2 regions of the Pseudoalteromonas sp. CnMc7-15 genome follow, and region 2 is predicted to be linked to the other one. Evidence: predicted binding sites of a transcription regulator. Region 2 holds the regulator's gene; the other holds the start of a gene.

Region 1 (6,592 bases), on a different contig from region 2:
GGTATCCTGTTGCAAATATTGCAGTTGCTGTGTGCACCATGACGGCTCACCCCGCAGCAGCAGCAGTTGTCGCCAACGCCGCTGGGTTAAGCCACTCAGTAACGAGGCTAGCTCAGATTGCTTGTAAGCGCGCATAAGCGGTGACCAACCATTTGCTACCAACATCGTCGAAGTTTACTTGTACCCGTGATTGCGGGCCAGCTCCTTCGTAGTTAAGCACGGTACCCTCACCAAACTTAGCATGGATAACTCGCTGGCCGAGACTAAAGCCGCTTTCGGCAAACGCTGCTTGAGTCAATGAAGGGCTAAAGCGGTTAGCTTGTTGTGGCGCTGAGATTTTTGTTTTAACGCGGATCTCCTCTACACAGTCTTCCGGCATTTCTCGTAGGAACCGTGACGGGCTGTGATACTTTTCTTGGCCATATAAGCGCCGGCTTTCAGCGTGGGTAATATAGAGTTTATCCATGGCTCGGGTCATGCCCACATAACATAGACGGCGCTCTTCTTCTAAGCGACCACTTTCCTCTTGGCTTTGTTGTGATGGGAACATGCCTTCCTCTACGCCGACCATAAATACCAGTGGAAACTCTAAGCCTTTGGCAGAGTGCAGAGTCATCATTTGCACAGCGTCTTCGTGCTCTTCGGCTTGACCCTCTCCGGCCTCTAAAGAGGTATAGGCTAAAAAGCCTTGCAGTGGTGAGGAAAACTCTTCATCAACAGGTAATTCATACTGCTCGCAAGCGTTAATAAGCTCTTCTAAGTTTTCCACGCGAGCACGGCCTTTTTCGCCTTTTTCGGCCTGATACATGGCCATCAAACCGGTATTCTCTATGGTGTATTTTGCCTGCTCTGCGAGGGTCAACTCAGCAATACGCTGCTCCACCCCCTCAACCAACTCAATAAAGCGATTAACTGCCGTGGCGGCGCGACCAGACAAATGTTTCTGCTCTAAGATAGCCTTGGCGGCATACCATAACGGCAGCGACTCGGCTCGGGCACAGTCACGAATATGACTGAGCGTCTTATCGCCAATGCCTCGAGTTGGGGTGTTGATCACACGCTCAAAGGCGGCATCATCTTGACGATTACTCACCAGGCGCAAATAACATAATGCATCTTTGATTTCTTGGCGCTCGAAGAAGCGCATGCCGCCATAAATACGGTACTTTAACCCCTCTTGTAACAAGGCTTCCTCTAAGACTCGAGATTGCGCATTGTTACGGTAAAGAATTGCGGTATCGGTTAGCGCATTGCCTGCATCCATCCAAGTTTTTATTTTGCCAACAATAAAGCGCGCTTCATCTAGCTCATTAAAAGCAGCATAAATGGAAATAGGCTCGCCTTGATTGCCGTCGGTCCACAGATTTTTACCCATGCGTTCTGCGTTATTCTCAATCAGAGAGTTCGCTGCTTTCAAGATGGTAGCAGTCGAACGGTAATTTTGTTCAAGACGAATGGTTTCGGCGTCGAAGTCGTCCAAGAAGCGTTTGATATTCTCGATACGGGCACCACGCCAGCCGTAGATACTTTGATCATCATCGCCGACAATCATCATGCTGTTGGTATCGCCTGCGATCAGTGCTAGCCAGCGGTACTGAATGGTATTGGTATCTTGAAACTCATCCACCAGAATATGCGCAAAGCGCTGTTGATAATGGCGCAGCAGTGTTGGATTTTGCTGCAGTACCTCGTAGCAACGCAACAGTATTTCTGCAAAATCGACCAGTCCGGCGCGATCGCAAGCCTCTTGGTAAGCTGAATAGACGCGCAGCAATAGCTGCTCGTTGACATCATAGGCTTGAATGTCACCCGGGCGCAGGCCCTCATCTTTTTTGGCGCTGATATACCACGCAAGGTGTTTGGCTGGCCACTTCTTCTCATCAATATTCATGGCCTTGAGTAAGCGGCGGATCATTCGCTGTTGATCATCGCTATCAAGAATTTGAAAAGACTCAGGTAGCTTGGCTTCGCGGTGATGGGCGCGCAAAATACGGTGTGCCAAGCCGTGGAATGTGCCTACCCACATGCCGCCAACAGAGCCTTGAATGGTCTGCTCGACACGAGCACGCATCTCTTTTGCGGCTTTGTTGGTAAAGGTTACGGCGAAGATGCTAAAAGGCGAGGCTCCTTCAACTTGAGTAAGCCAAGCGATGCGGTGCACCAAGACTCGGGTTTTGCCCGAGCCAGCTCCTGCTAATACCAGCATATTTTGCAACGGCGCTGCTACCGCCTCGCGTTGCTTGTCGTTTAAGCCATCAAGTAATTCAGATACATCCATCGCCGCATTCCACCTGTCATAATTGCCACCAGTATAACAAGAGTTCCAGCTTGGCTAAATAGAATACTGTTTTTATAACCAGTGCGCTGTCTCTTTGTCATTCGCTATGGTTTTGCAGGCCCGACACTGGCACTTGATGGCTTTATAGCAGCTTGCTAAATACAATCTTAGTATCGGCATCAATTTGGCTGTTGGCAGTGAGTTGTAAGTACTGATATTTCGCCAACATGGCACGCATAGCGCTAAAGCACAGCATGCTCTTAACTTGAATTTCTTGATAGCCATGGGCTTTGGCCCAGCGCTCTTGATATTGCAGCAGCGCTCTGGCTACCCCTTGAGAGCGATAACTGGGCACCACACCGCCAAGCCAGCTATAAAAACATTGTGGTGACAACGCAAAGCCCAGTTTAAAACCGATAATATGATGTTGCTGATAAGCCACGAGAGCAAGGAAAGGAGCCGCTGCGATTTTTCGCTCATAGCGAGCCAGGCTGGCACCAGTGGCAAGCTCTGGAATACAACGCTGAGCTGTTAAACACTCGGACAAACTAACCGGTTTAAGTGAGAATCTCGAGCTCATGGATATCGCTAATCTCCATATCCGCTAGCCCCTTGTACTGGTAGCTAATCGCTTGGTTATTCAGCCATACACTCTTGCAACCAGCATTATTGGCGCCTTGTACATCAGTGTCTAAGCTATCGCCGATATGGATTATTTGCTGCGGTGTGACTGCCATTGCCTGCGCTGCTTTGTGGTAAAGGTCGCTATAGGGTTTAGCACGACCGTCCGGGCCGGCCATAAACACGGCATCAAACTGGCCATGAAGGTTAAAGCGGGTGACATCGACATTGCCGTTGGTGATGGCTATCAGGCGAAAGCGTTGGCGCAAAGTGTCCAATAATGCCAGCACACTGTCGGCAACAACAATGTCACTGCGGGCCTCGGCAAACGCCCGATAGGCATGTTCAGCATGGCTGTTATCAACACCCATGTGATTCATGGCGTGAGTAAGTGCCTGCTTACGTAGGGCGGTAACATCATGCGCTAATGCTGGCTGCTGCATTAACGCCTGCTCGCGACAGTATTGCCAAAAATCAGCTTCTTGCTCGCGCCATTGCGGCAATGTTTGTAAGTAATCATGTTGCGCCTGCAGTGCAGCCTTAATAACCGGATGATTGTTATACAGCGTGTCATCCAAATCAAAACTGAGCACTTTGGCTTGCTCTAAGGCGCGATTGAATCGAATCATAGTTACTTCTGTTTTTTGGCTCTAGGGTGGGTATTATCATACACCTTGGCAAGGTGTTGAAAGTCCAAATGGGTATAAACCTGAGTGGCGGACAAGCTGCTGTGTCCAAGCAACTCTTGCACCGCGCGCAAATCACCACTGGACTCAAGTACATGCGAAGCAAAAGAGTGGCGTAGTTTGTGTGGATGTACCTGGACACTAATCCCTTGTTTGACACCCCATTCACGCATGCGCTCACGTACGTGACGAGCAGAAATGCGCAACTTGCGCTGTGATAAAAATAGCGCATCAGAGTCTTGGCCGATCAGCGCTGGGCGTATTTTTAGCCACGAGTTTAATGCGCTAATGGCTTGGCGGCCCACAGGAACAATACGCTCTTTACGGCCTTTACCTAGGACCCGAACTTCTCCGCCACGCACGTCTATATCGGTTACATTTAAGCTCACCAGTTCGCTGATCCGCAAACCACTGGAATACATCAGCTCCATCATGGCTTTATCACGAACTGCCAGAGGATCATCATCATCAATATCCAACAATTGATGCATTTGGTCTACATCTAAGTTACGAGGCAGGGGCTTATCGAATTTTGGCCCTTTTACGTACTGCGCCGGGTTGTCGTGGTGCTGGTGGTAAAGCTTCAAATAGCGAAAAAAAGCCCGCAGACAACTTAATTTTAAACTGACGGTACGTGCACTTAGGCCTCGTGCTCGCAATGACATGGCGAACCGGCGAATATCATCAGCGCTTAAGGTCAGCCAACCATCACGCTCTTCATGATAATACCTCGCCACTTCAAGAAGTTGTCGTTGATATTGTTCTAAGGTGAGTGGCGAATATTGTTTTTCAAAACGAAGATAATCACTGTACGACTGGACAGGTGTGGCCCAAGTGTCAGCCATGGTCGAAAATGTTAGCGCCTGCGACTCGCTCATGAACTGGTAGCAAGACGCTCTTGTAATGCTTTCACAAACTCGAAGATAAAAAAGCTGTCCTGCGCGGGCTCAAAATGCAGTTCATCTTCGCTGGCAAACGCGAGCAATGCTAAGGGCGCATCCGGCTCACCAATTAAGTACAATGCCGCGCTCTTGCAGGTATGATTAAAGATCAATGCCTGCTCTTGCTCCGAGAGACGTCCTAGATAATGGCCTTGTGCGTGTAAACGGCTATTTATTAGCGGTTGCAGAGCGTCATTGTACTGAACCAACTTGCACTCGTTAAGCTGCAGTTGCTCGCAAATAAGTTGCTCTAGGCTACTGGCAAGCTCGACAAATTCACAGTCACTCATAAGCTGGCGATGACAGGCACTGAATACTTGGTAAACCTGTTCATTTTGCTTCGCTTGACTTACAAGTTGTTGTAATTGTTCTTGAAGAGCAAGGTTTTGCTCTCTTAATAGCTGCTGCTGGCGCAGTTGTAAGGAAGCGACGCTCTCATGCTGAGAGCCAAAGTTCATACAAGCAAACACGCCCGGATTTTCTAAAAAGAAGTCTGGGTTCTGTTGTAGGTATTCACTGACTTGCTGTGTAGTTAATTCGCTCATAAGGCTATTTGTCCGTCAAAAACATGCTCTGCGGGACCCGTCATCTTGACTGGATGACCTTCACCTTGCCACCGTATTTGCAAAGCTCCGCCTGGTAGGTCGACCTTGACGTTGCGCCCAAGCTTGCTTTGCAACTGGCCGACAACGGCGGCTGCACATGCACCGCTGCCACAGGCTAAGGTTTCACCTGCGCCACGCTCCCACACTCTGAGTTTAATATGAGACTCGTCAATAATCTGCATAAAACCGACATTGGCACGCTTTGGAAAGCGTTCATGCTGCTCAACAGCTGGACCTAGGGTGTGCACCTCGGCGGCAGTAATGTCTTCAACCTCGATCACACAGTGTGGATTACCCATCGATGCGGCGCCCATAAATAATGTATGTTCTTGGTGGCGAAGAATATAGGTTAGCTCACGCTTATTGGCTTGCAGCGGTATATCTTTGGGCTCTAATATTGGCTGCCCCATATTGACCGTCACTTGCCCGTCTTTTTCAATATACAGCGTCATATTGCCGCCTTTAGTGGAAACGGTGATTTTATGACGATTAGTGAGTCCCTTCATACGTACGAAGCGAGCAAAACAACGTGCGCCGTTACCGCATTGTTCAACCTCGTTGCCATCGGCGTTAAAAATGCGGTAATGAAAGTCTAAATCCGGTGAATAAGGTGCTTCCACCATCAGCAGCTGGTCAAAGCCAACGCCAAAATGGCGATCCGCCAAGCGCTTGATCTGGTCTCGGGAGAGAAAAATATTTTGGGTAACATTGTCCACGACCATAAAGTCATTACCCAAACCATGCATCTTTGAAAAGTTAACTAACATAACGCTTTATAATCGCTCACTCTATGCTGTTACTATGCCTACAAAGTTGCGCCAAGGCCATTGCTTTTACTGCTGTGGCGACGGCTCTGCGTTATCGTTTGCGGTTTCCTTGGCATTTAGCGGTGTTTCTGCTTGTTGGTTATCTACTTGTTCTTGTTGTGGCAAATAGAGGGCGCCGCTTTGACCACACGCACTGAGAAGCGTTAAGCTGGAGGCTGCAAGGATACGAAGCAAACGATGACTTTTGTACATAGCGATTCGATAGATAATTAATATGACTCGTTTTATAATCGCAGAGTAACAGAAAATACAAAAAATGTAGTCGTTGCTGTTGAATTATTTCCCATCGAACGTTACTGCGAGCATATAGGAGCGCAGCCACAATGAGCGAAACCACCATGACCGATACCGAATACCATCAGTTAGCCGATGCCTTGATGCTAACAATAGAAGAGCAGATAGACGATATTGATGCGGATTTAGATTATGAGTCTGCAGCTGGCATATTAGAAATTATCTTTGCTGATCGCAGCAAAATCGTCATTAATAAACAAGCGCCATTACATCAAGTTTGGGTCGCTACTAAGTTTAACGGACACCATTTTGAACTACGCGGCGATATTTGGATTGATAACCGCTCTGGTGCGGAATTTTGGCAGTTTATGTGTGATGCGGCGAGTAAACAAGCGGGTGT
Region 2 (6,592 bases):
AAGGGGGCACCACTTTGCGCATGGGTTGTAAAGCTCACCGTCACTTCGCGAGAGTCATCCACATGCTCGCTTTGCTGCGCCTGTTCGAGTGAGGGCTTACCATTAAGCCCTGTTACTTCGCAGAACACGTCGTAAAGCGGCACCAAGGCAAAGGCGAACGCAAACATGCCGATGACGCTGATGACTAGTTTCTTTAATAACGGTGCGTGGTTCATTACTGTACCTTAGGTGGCGTTTCAAAGGTGTGGTAGGGTGCCGGAGATGCTACCTCCCACTCCAAGCCTTCTGCGCCATCCCACACTTTCGCTGGTGCTTGCTCTCCAGCCTTGATGCACTTGAACACCACGGCAACAAACAGCAGTTGAGAGAGTCCAAAGGCGAAACCACCAATACTGATAATGGCGTTAAAATCAGCAAACTGCAGCGCATAGTCTGGAATACGTCGTGGCATACCCGCCAAACCTACAAAATGCATGGGGAAGAACAGCACATTAACGCTGACTAACGACAGCCAGAAATGCCATTTCGCTAACGTGGTGCTATACATGTGCCCAGTCCATTTTGGCAGCCAGTAATAAGCAGCGGCCATAATTGAGAACACCGCCCCTGTCACTAAAACATAGTGGAAGTGCGCCACCACGAAGTAGGTGTCATGGTACTGGAAATCCACTGGGGTAATTGCCAACATCAACCCTGAGAAGCCCCCGAGGGTAAACAACACAATAAAGGCGATAGCAAACATCATTGGTATTTCAAAGCTGATGGCACCGCGCCACATAGTGGCTACCCAGTTAAATACTTTTACTCCCGTTGGCACCGATATCAACATGGTCGAGTACATAAAGAACAATTCCCCGGCCAATGGCATACCGGTGGTAAACATATGGTGGGCCCACACCACAAAAGACAGCAAGGCGATGGAGGCCGTGGCATATACCATGGACGAATAACCGAACAGTTTTTTGCGTGAAAAGGTAGGAACTATGGTGGAGATAATGCCAAACGCTGGCAAAATCATAATGTACACTTCCGGGTGACCAAAGAACCAAAAGATATGCTGGAACATCACAGGGTCGCCACCACCGGCGGCATTGAAGAAATCAGTGCCAAAATACTTATCAGTGAGCACCATGGTCACCGCACCCGCCAACACCGGCATCACTGCAATTAATAAAAACGCAGTGATCAACCAGGTCCACACAAATAGCGGTAATTTCATCCACTTCATCCCTGGAGCACGCATATTAACGATGGTCACAATGACATTAATGGCCCCCATGATGGAGCTTATCCCCATAATGTGAATGGCAAATACAAACAGGGCAGTATTGTCGTTGCTGTAGGTGGTCGATAAGGGCGCATAGAAGGTCCACCCAAAGGCCGGACCGCCGCCTTCCATAAACAGCGACAGCAATAGGATGGCAAAAGCGAATGGCAGAATCCAAAAGCTCCAGTTATTCATTCGCGGCAAAGCCATATCTGGCGCGCCAATCATCATGGGGATCATCCAGTTAGCTAAGCCCGTAAAGGCAGGCATCACGGCGCCGAAGACCATAATCAAACCATGTACTGTGGTCATTTGGTTGAAAAAATGAGGGTCAACCAGCTGAAGTCCTGGTTGGAATAGCTCGGCTCGGATCACCATTGCCATGGCGCCACCGGTTAAAAACATCAACAACGAAAATAATAAGTACAAGGTGCCGATGTCTTTGTGGTTAGTAGTAAAAAGCCAGCGTTTAATTCCGGTTGCAGGCCCGTGATGTTCATGTGTTGCAGCTGCTGTACTCATTGTTCCTCCCCATCAATATAGGCCTGAATCACGCTTGGTTGAACGATGTCACCGGTTTCATTACCAAAGGCATTGCGTTGGTAAGTAACCACCGCAGCCAACTCTTTAAGCGTAAGTTGACCGACAAATGCCTGCATCGCAGTCCCTGGCTTACCGTGCACCACAATATCGATATGGTCGTTAATATCGCCGGTGGCTATTGGACTGCCTTTAATGGCGGGAAAGACTCCAGGTAAACCGAGCCCCGTAGGCTGATGACAAGCTGCGCAGCGAGTGATGTACACTTGCTCGCCCGATGCCATTAGCTCATCTTCAGAGAGGATTTGTTCTAGCAGCTCAGCATCGGCCTGCGCCTGAGCTTGCTTCGCTTGTTTCTGCTCTGCCAGCCAAGCGTCAAACTCTTCAGGGGGTTTTGCTTCTACGACCACCGGCATAAAGCCGTGGTCTTTACCGCATAACTCGGCGCACTGGCCGCGATACGTACCCGGTTCGTTTACGCGTGTCCAAGCTTCGTTGATAAACCCAGGGTTAGCGTCTTTCTTTACTGCAAAATCGGGCACCCACCAAGAGTGAATAACGTCATCTGAGGTCATTAAAAAACGTACTTTTTGATTAGTGGGAATGACCAAGGGTTTATCTACTTCGAGGAGGTAATTGTCGCCCTTATTTTGCGCATTTTTGATTTGCTCTTGAGGCGTTGACAGCAGTGAGTAGAAGCCCACATCGTGACCCATATACTCGTAGTGCCATTTCCATTGTGAACCAGTCACCTTAATGGTGATATCGGCCTTTGTTGTATCCTCCATAGCAATCAGGGTTTTGGTGGCCGGAACAGCCATAGCTATGAGAATAACAAATGGAATCGCTGTCCAAAGTATTTCTACTTTGGTGCTTTCATGAAAGGTAGCGGGGGTGACCCCTTTTGACTTGCGGTGTTTGAGCAGCGCCCAAAACATCACCGCGAAAACAACCACACCAATCACACAGCATATAATAAATATGGTCATGTGTAGTTGGTAAACATTTTCGCTAATGTCAGTTACCCCTTGGCGCAAGTTGTACTTGCTATTCGCGGACACCAATTGAGGGAATAACAGACATAGCAACATGAGGGAGCTCAGCTTCTTCATGTGTACCATCTCCTTATTGTTGCGCAATGCAAGGAAGAGGCGGTTACAGCTTAATACCCAATCTTCGTTATTATTATGCTTTTACCAGTCGACAACTTTGACCCTAAATAAACTGTTGAAAAACCGACCAGCAAAGCCTGTAATATAACCAATTAGTCAAAGATTGAGCTAATAGCAAGTTAATACACTATTTTTGTTTACGTTTTATTAATAAATTAACAGGAATATTCAAGCTGTTAGAAAGCACTGTGGCTAAGGAAGGAACATGGGGAAAGCCCCTAATAACAGACCTATTAGAGGCAAAATAAGTAAATTTAATTACATCCAGTCGGCGTTTCGGATCACACCTACAGCTAAGCCTTCAATATTAAAGGATTCGTTCTCTAAATCGACTTCAATGGGTGTGAATTCTTCATTCTCTGCATGCAGCAGAACCTTACGCCCAGCTTTTTCTAAACGCTTCACGGTGACATCTTCATCAACCCGCGCGACCACCACTTGGCCGTTTTCAGCCACCTGAGTGCGATGTACCGCTAATAAGTCGCCATCCATAATGCCGATATCTTTCATACTCATGCCATTTACGCGCAGCAAATAATCTGCAGCAGGCTTGAACAGCAGTGGGTCTATCTGGCAGTGACTCTCTATATGCTGTTGGGCAAGAATGGGCTCGCCCGCAGCAACGCGGCCAATTAAAGGCAGGCCCAATTGTTCGGGTTCTTCTTCCTCGACCAATTGAATACCTCGACTCGCGCCAGGCTTCATTTTGATTACGCCTTTCTTAGCCAACGCCTTAAGATGTTCTTCTGCGGCGTTAGCACTGCGAAACCCCAGTGTTTGTGCAATTTCTGCACGCGTCGGCGGCATGCCGGTATCTTTAATAAAGACTTTAATCAGCTCAAGAATTTGCGATTGGCGTTTAGTTAATGGGCGCATACAACTGGGTTTCCATACAGTACATTTAACTGTGAGTATATACAGTTAAATGAAAATCGCAAATAAAATCAGGGAATTTGCTGACCGTTGCAACCTTAATTAATGCAACTTCGCTTTTGTTCATATGCAACCTCACCTCATACTCATAAAGTGATAGGTGACGAATGCGCGACAATGCTTTAAAGTAGCGCTGTTTTAGTCATGTTATTAAGCAGTTAGATGACTCGCCAAGGTGTATTTTCAGCGTTCCTTTTACTTATTTCGGCACTGACGATAGGTGCGTGCAAAGCCGATACGGTCAAGATGTCGCGCAGCGGCCTTTGTCACCCTGAAGATTCGGCTCATTATCAACGCACTCAATCTTTTACCCCCTATGCGAACTTAGAAAGCTGTCTAGCAGACGGTGGACGTTTACCAAAGAACTACACTAAACAAACATCAGAAAATAGTTATCATCGGGATAACTGGCCACATTGGTTAGACACCGATCACGACTGCCAAGACGCCCGTGCTGAAGTGCTGATTGCCCAATCACACAGTGATGTAAGCTACACCACTCAAGCGCGCTGCACCGTGACCAGCGGCCAGTGGCATGACCCTTATTCGGGGCAGATACTACGCAATGACGATGACTTAGATATAGACCATATTGTGCCGCTTAAATTTGCCTATGAACACGGTGCTGCCACTTGGAGTCGTTCGCAAAAGGCACAATTTGCCAACGATATGGAGAATTTGCTTGCTGTTGATGATGGCCTAAATCGTAGCAAAGGCGCAAAAGGCCCTTGGCAATGGTTGCCGCCGCATCAAGATTACCGCTGTCAGTACATTCAGCGCTTTAATTACATCATGAGCAAATATGACCTTCGCTACTCGCAAAACGAAAAAGACCAAGTTCAGAGTTTGCTGCAAAGCTGCGTAGGTGAAACTTTAAACCTCAGCGCACTACCTACAACCTTGCACCAATAACCAACCGCTTGTAAGTAAATATTCTATATTGATAGAGCATCCAATGAACTCGTCGGCGAGGATATATGCTCAATATCACTATAAACGAAACACACAATACCGCCCTACTCGAACCACAAGGCCAGCTGACAGCAGAAGACTTTGCAGCAGCAGTGCGTATTATCGACCCTTATATTGAACAGCATGCAAAGCTACATGCTCTCATTATTGTTACTGAACACTTTCCGGGGTGGGATTCATTTGCCGCGTTACTCTCTCATCTGCAATTTGTGCGCGACCATCATCAAAAGGTGAATAAAGTAGCCATTGCCACCAATTCGTTGCTTGGTGACTTTGCCCAGCACCTTGGCGCACACTTTATTCATGCAGAAGTTAAATCTTTTCGTTATGAACAACGTGAACAAGCGAAGCGCTGGGCACAAAGCCCTTAACTAAAAGCGGCTACCAGGCTGATTCAAAAACGCCTGTTCAGCGTCGCTCGATTGCCGACCGAGAATATCATTACGATGTGGATAACGCCCAAAACGGTCAATGATTTCTTTGTGAGCCAGTTCATATTTATAATTACTTAAGGGCCGAAAAAGCTGCTCGGCCACCACATGAATCGCCTGGCTCTCACTGTGCATATAGGGCATGTATAAGAAACTACGCTCGGTATCATCAAGCTCTAAAGCAAACTTTTTCTCCACCGCATTCTGCGCCAAACATAAAGCCAGAGCATCGGTTGCAAACGCTTGGGCCGTATCGCGGAACATATTACGAGGAAACTGATCCAGCACTATAATTTCACATAACGCGCCTCGAGCAGATTTTCGCCAAGAATAAAGCTCGCCTTGGCGCGCTGCCTCGTAAGTAGGTAAAAATTGCTTTTTTACTGTGGCGTCAAAGTCGGCGCTTTTTTTAAACCAATCCTGTGGACTGCTGTGAGTAAACCAAAATTCGTAAACGGATTCATATTGCATGATGATCTAATGGCGAAAGTTTGCTTTCGTCCGGCAACTATTGTTTAGTTACAGCTAAGGCCAAAAGGTAGTAATTCGCAAGCTCTGAGGTATTTTTTATGAAGCTGTTTATATTTGAACATTGCCCCTATTGTATAAAGTCATTACTGGTTGCACGCGCCTTGGGGCTAGAGGTGGACGTGCGCTTCCTACTCAACGATGACGAGGCCACGCCCAACCAGTTAGTGGGTAAAAAAATAGTGCCTATTTTGGTAAAAGATGACGATACCGCGATGGCCGAAAGCTTAGATATTGCCGAGTATTTCTGCACTATTGCTAACAAGGAGCTGTCACAGGGAGAGCACTTTAATCATGCCCAACAGTGGGTTGAAAAGCACCTTGAAACCTTTTTACGGCTGACTTTTGTGCGTTGGCCGCAACTGGCCCTGCCGGAATACGCTATTGATACCGCTATCAGCTATTTTCGCGAGAAGAAAGAGCAGCGCCTGGGCGAATCTTTCGATAGCGTGTTAGCCAACAGCGACGCCGACATCGCCACGATGGAGCACGCATTGAGTGAGTTAACATGGCTGCAAACCCCAGAACATATTACTTGGGCCGACGTGGCGTTATTTCCGTTTCTGCGCAACCTCACTGTGGTCAAAGGCTTAACCTTTCCAGAGCATGTACTCAACTATGTCGATACATTAGCCACTGAACACCGAATTAAAACCTTTACCCGCGTTGCTGTTTAAGGAGTACAGATGAGTATTTGGGCCCAAGAGATTGATTTAGCCTTATGTAAAAAGCTTGATTTAGGTGTAGGT

The links. The regulator LexA, encoded in region 2, represses DNA repair genes until DNA is damaged. The targets are predictions, from matches to a motif close to TACTGTATNNNNATACAGTA.
Region 1: a site for LexA is predicted at 2,343-2,362, ahead of uvrD (DNA helicase II). Genes of this name have one in related genera too.

Annotation. Positions count from the first base shown of each region.
Region 1 is NZ_JAKRFT010000011.1:4,150-10,741, forward strand. It holds gene MHM95_RS18370 (GNAT family N-acetyltransferase) at 1-135, opposite strand, end outside; gene uvrD (DNA helicase II) at 113-2,278, opposite strand; gene MHM95_RS18380 (GNAT family N-acetyltransferase) at 2,421-2,858, opposite strand; gene MHM95_RS18385 (HAD-IA family hydrolase) at 2,836-3,528, opposite strand; gene xerC (tyrosine recombinase XerC) at 3,531-4,463, opposite strand; gene MHM95_RS18395 (DUF484 family protein) at 4,460-5,071, opposite strand; gene dapF (diaminopimelate epimerase) at 5,068-5,898, opposite strand; gene MHM95_RS18405 (lipoprotein) at 5,965-6,150, opposite strand; gene cyaY (iron donor protein CyaY) at 6,297-6,592, shown strand, end outside.
Region 2 is NZ_JAKRFT010000005.1:416,288-422,879, forward strand. It holds gene MHM95_RS14605 (cytochrome c oxidase assembly protein) at 1-215, opposite strand, end outside; gene ctaD (cytochrome c oxidase subunit I) at 215-1,789, opposite strand; gene coxB (cytochrome c oxidase subunit II) at 1,786-2,919, opposite strand; gene lexA (transcriptional repressor LexA) at 3,238-3,855, opposite strand; gene MHM95_RS14625 (HNH endonuclease family protein) at 4,075-4,824, shown strand; gene MHM95_RS14630 (STAS/SEC14 domain-containing protein) at 4,890-5,255, shown strand; gene MHM95_RS14635 (DUF924 family protein) at 5,256-5,786, opposite strand; gene grxB (glutaredoxin 2) at 5,885-6,520, shown strand; gene MHM95_RS14645 (hotdog fold thioesterase) at 6,530-6,592, shown strand, end outside.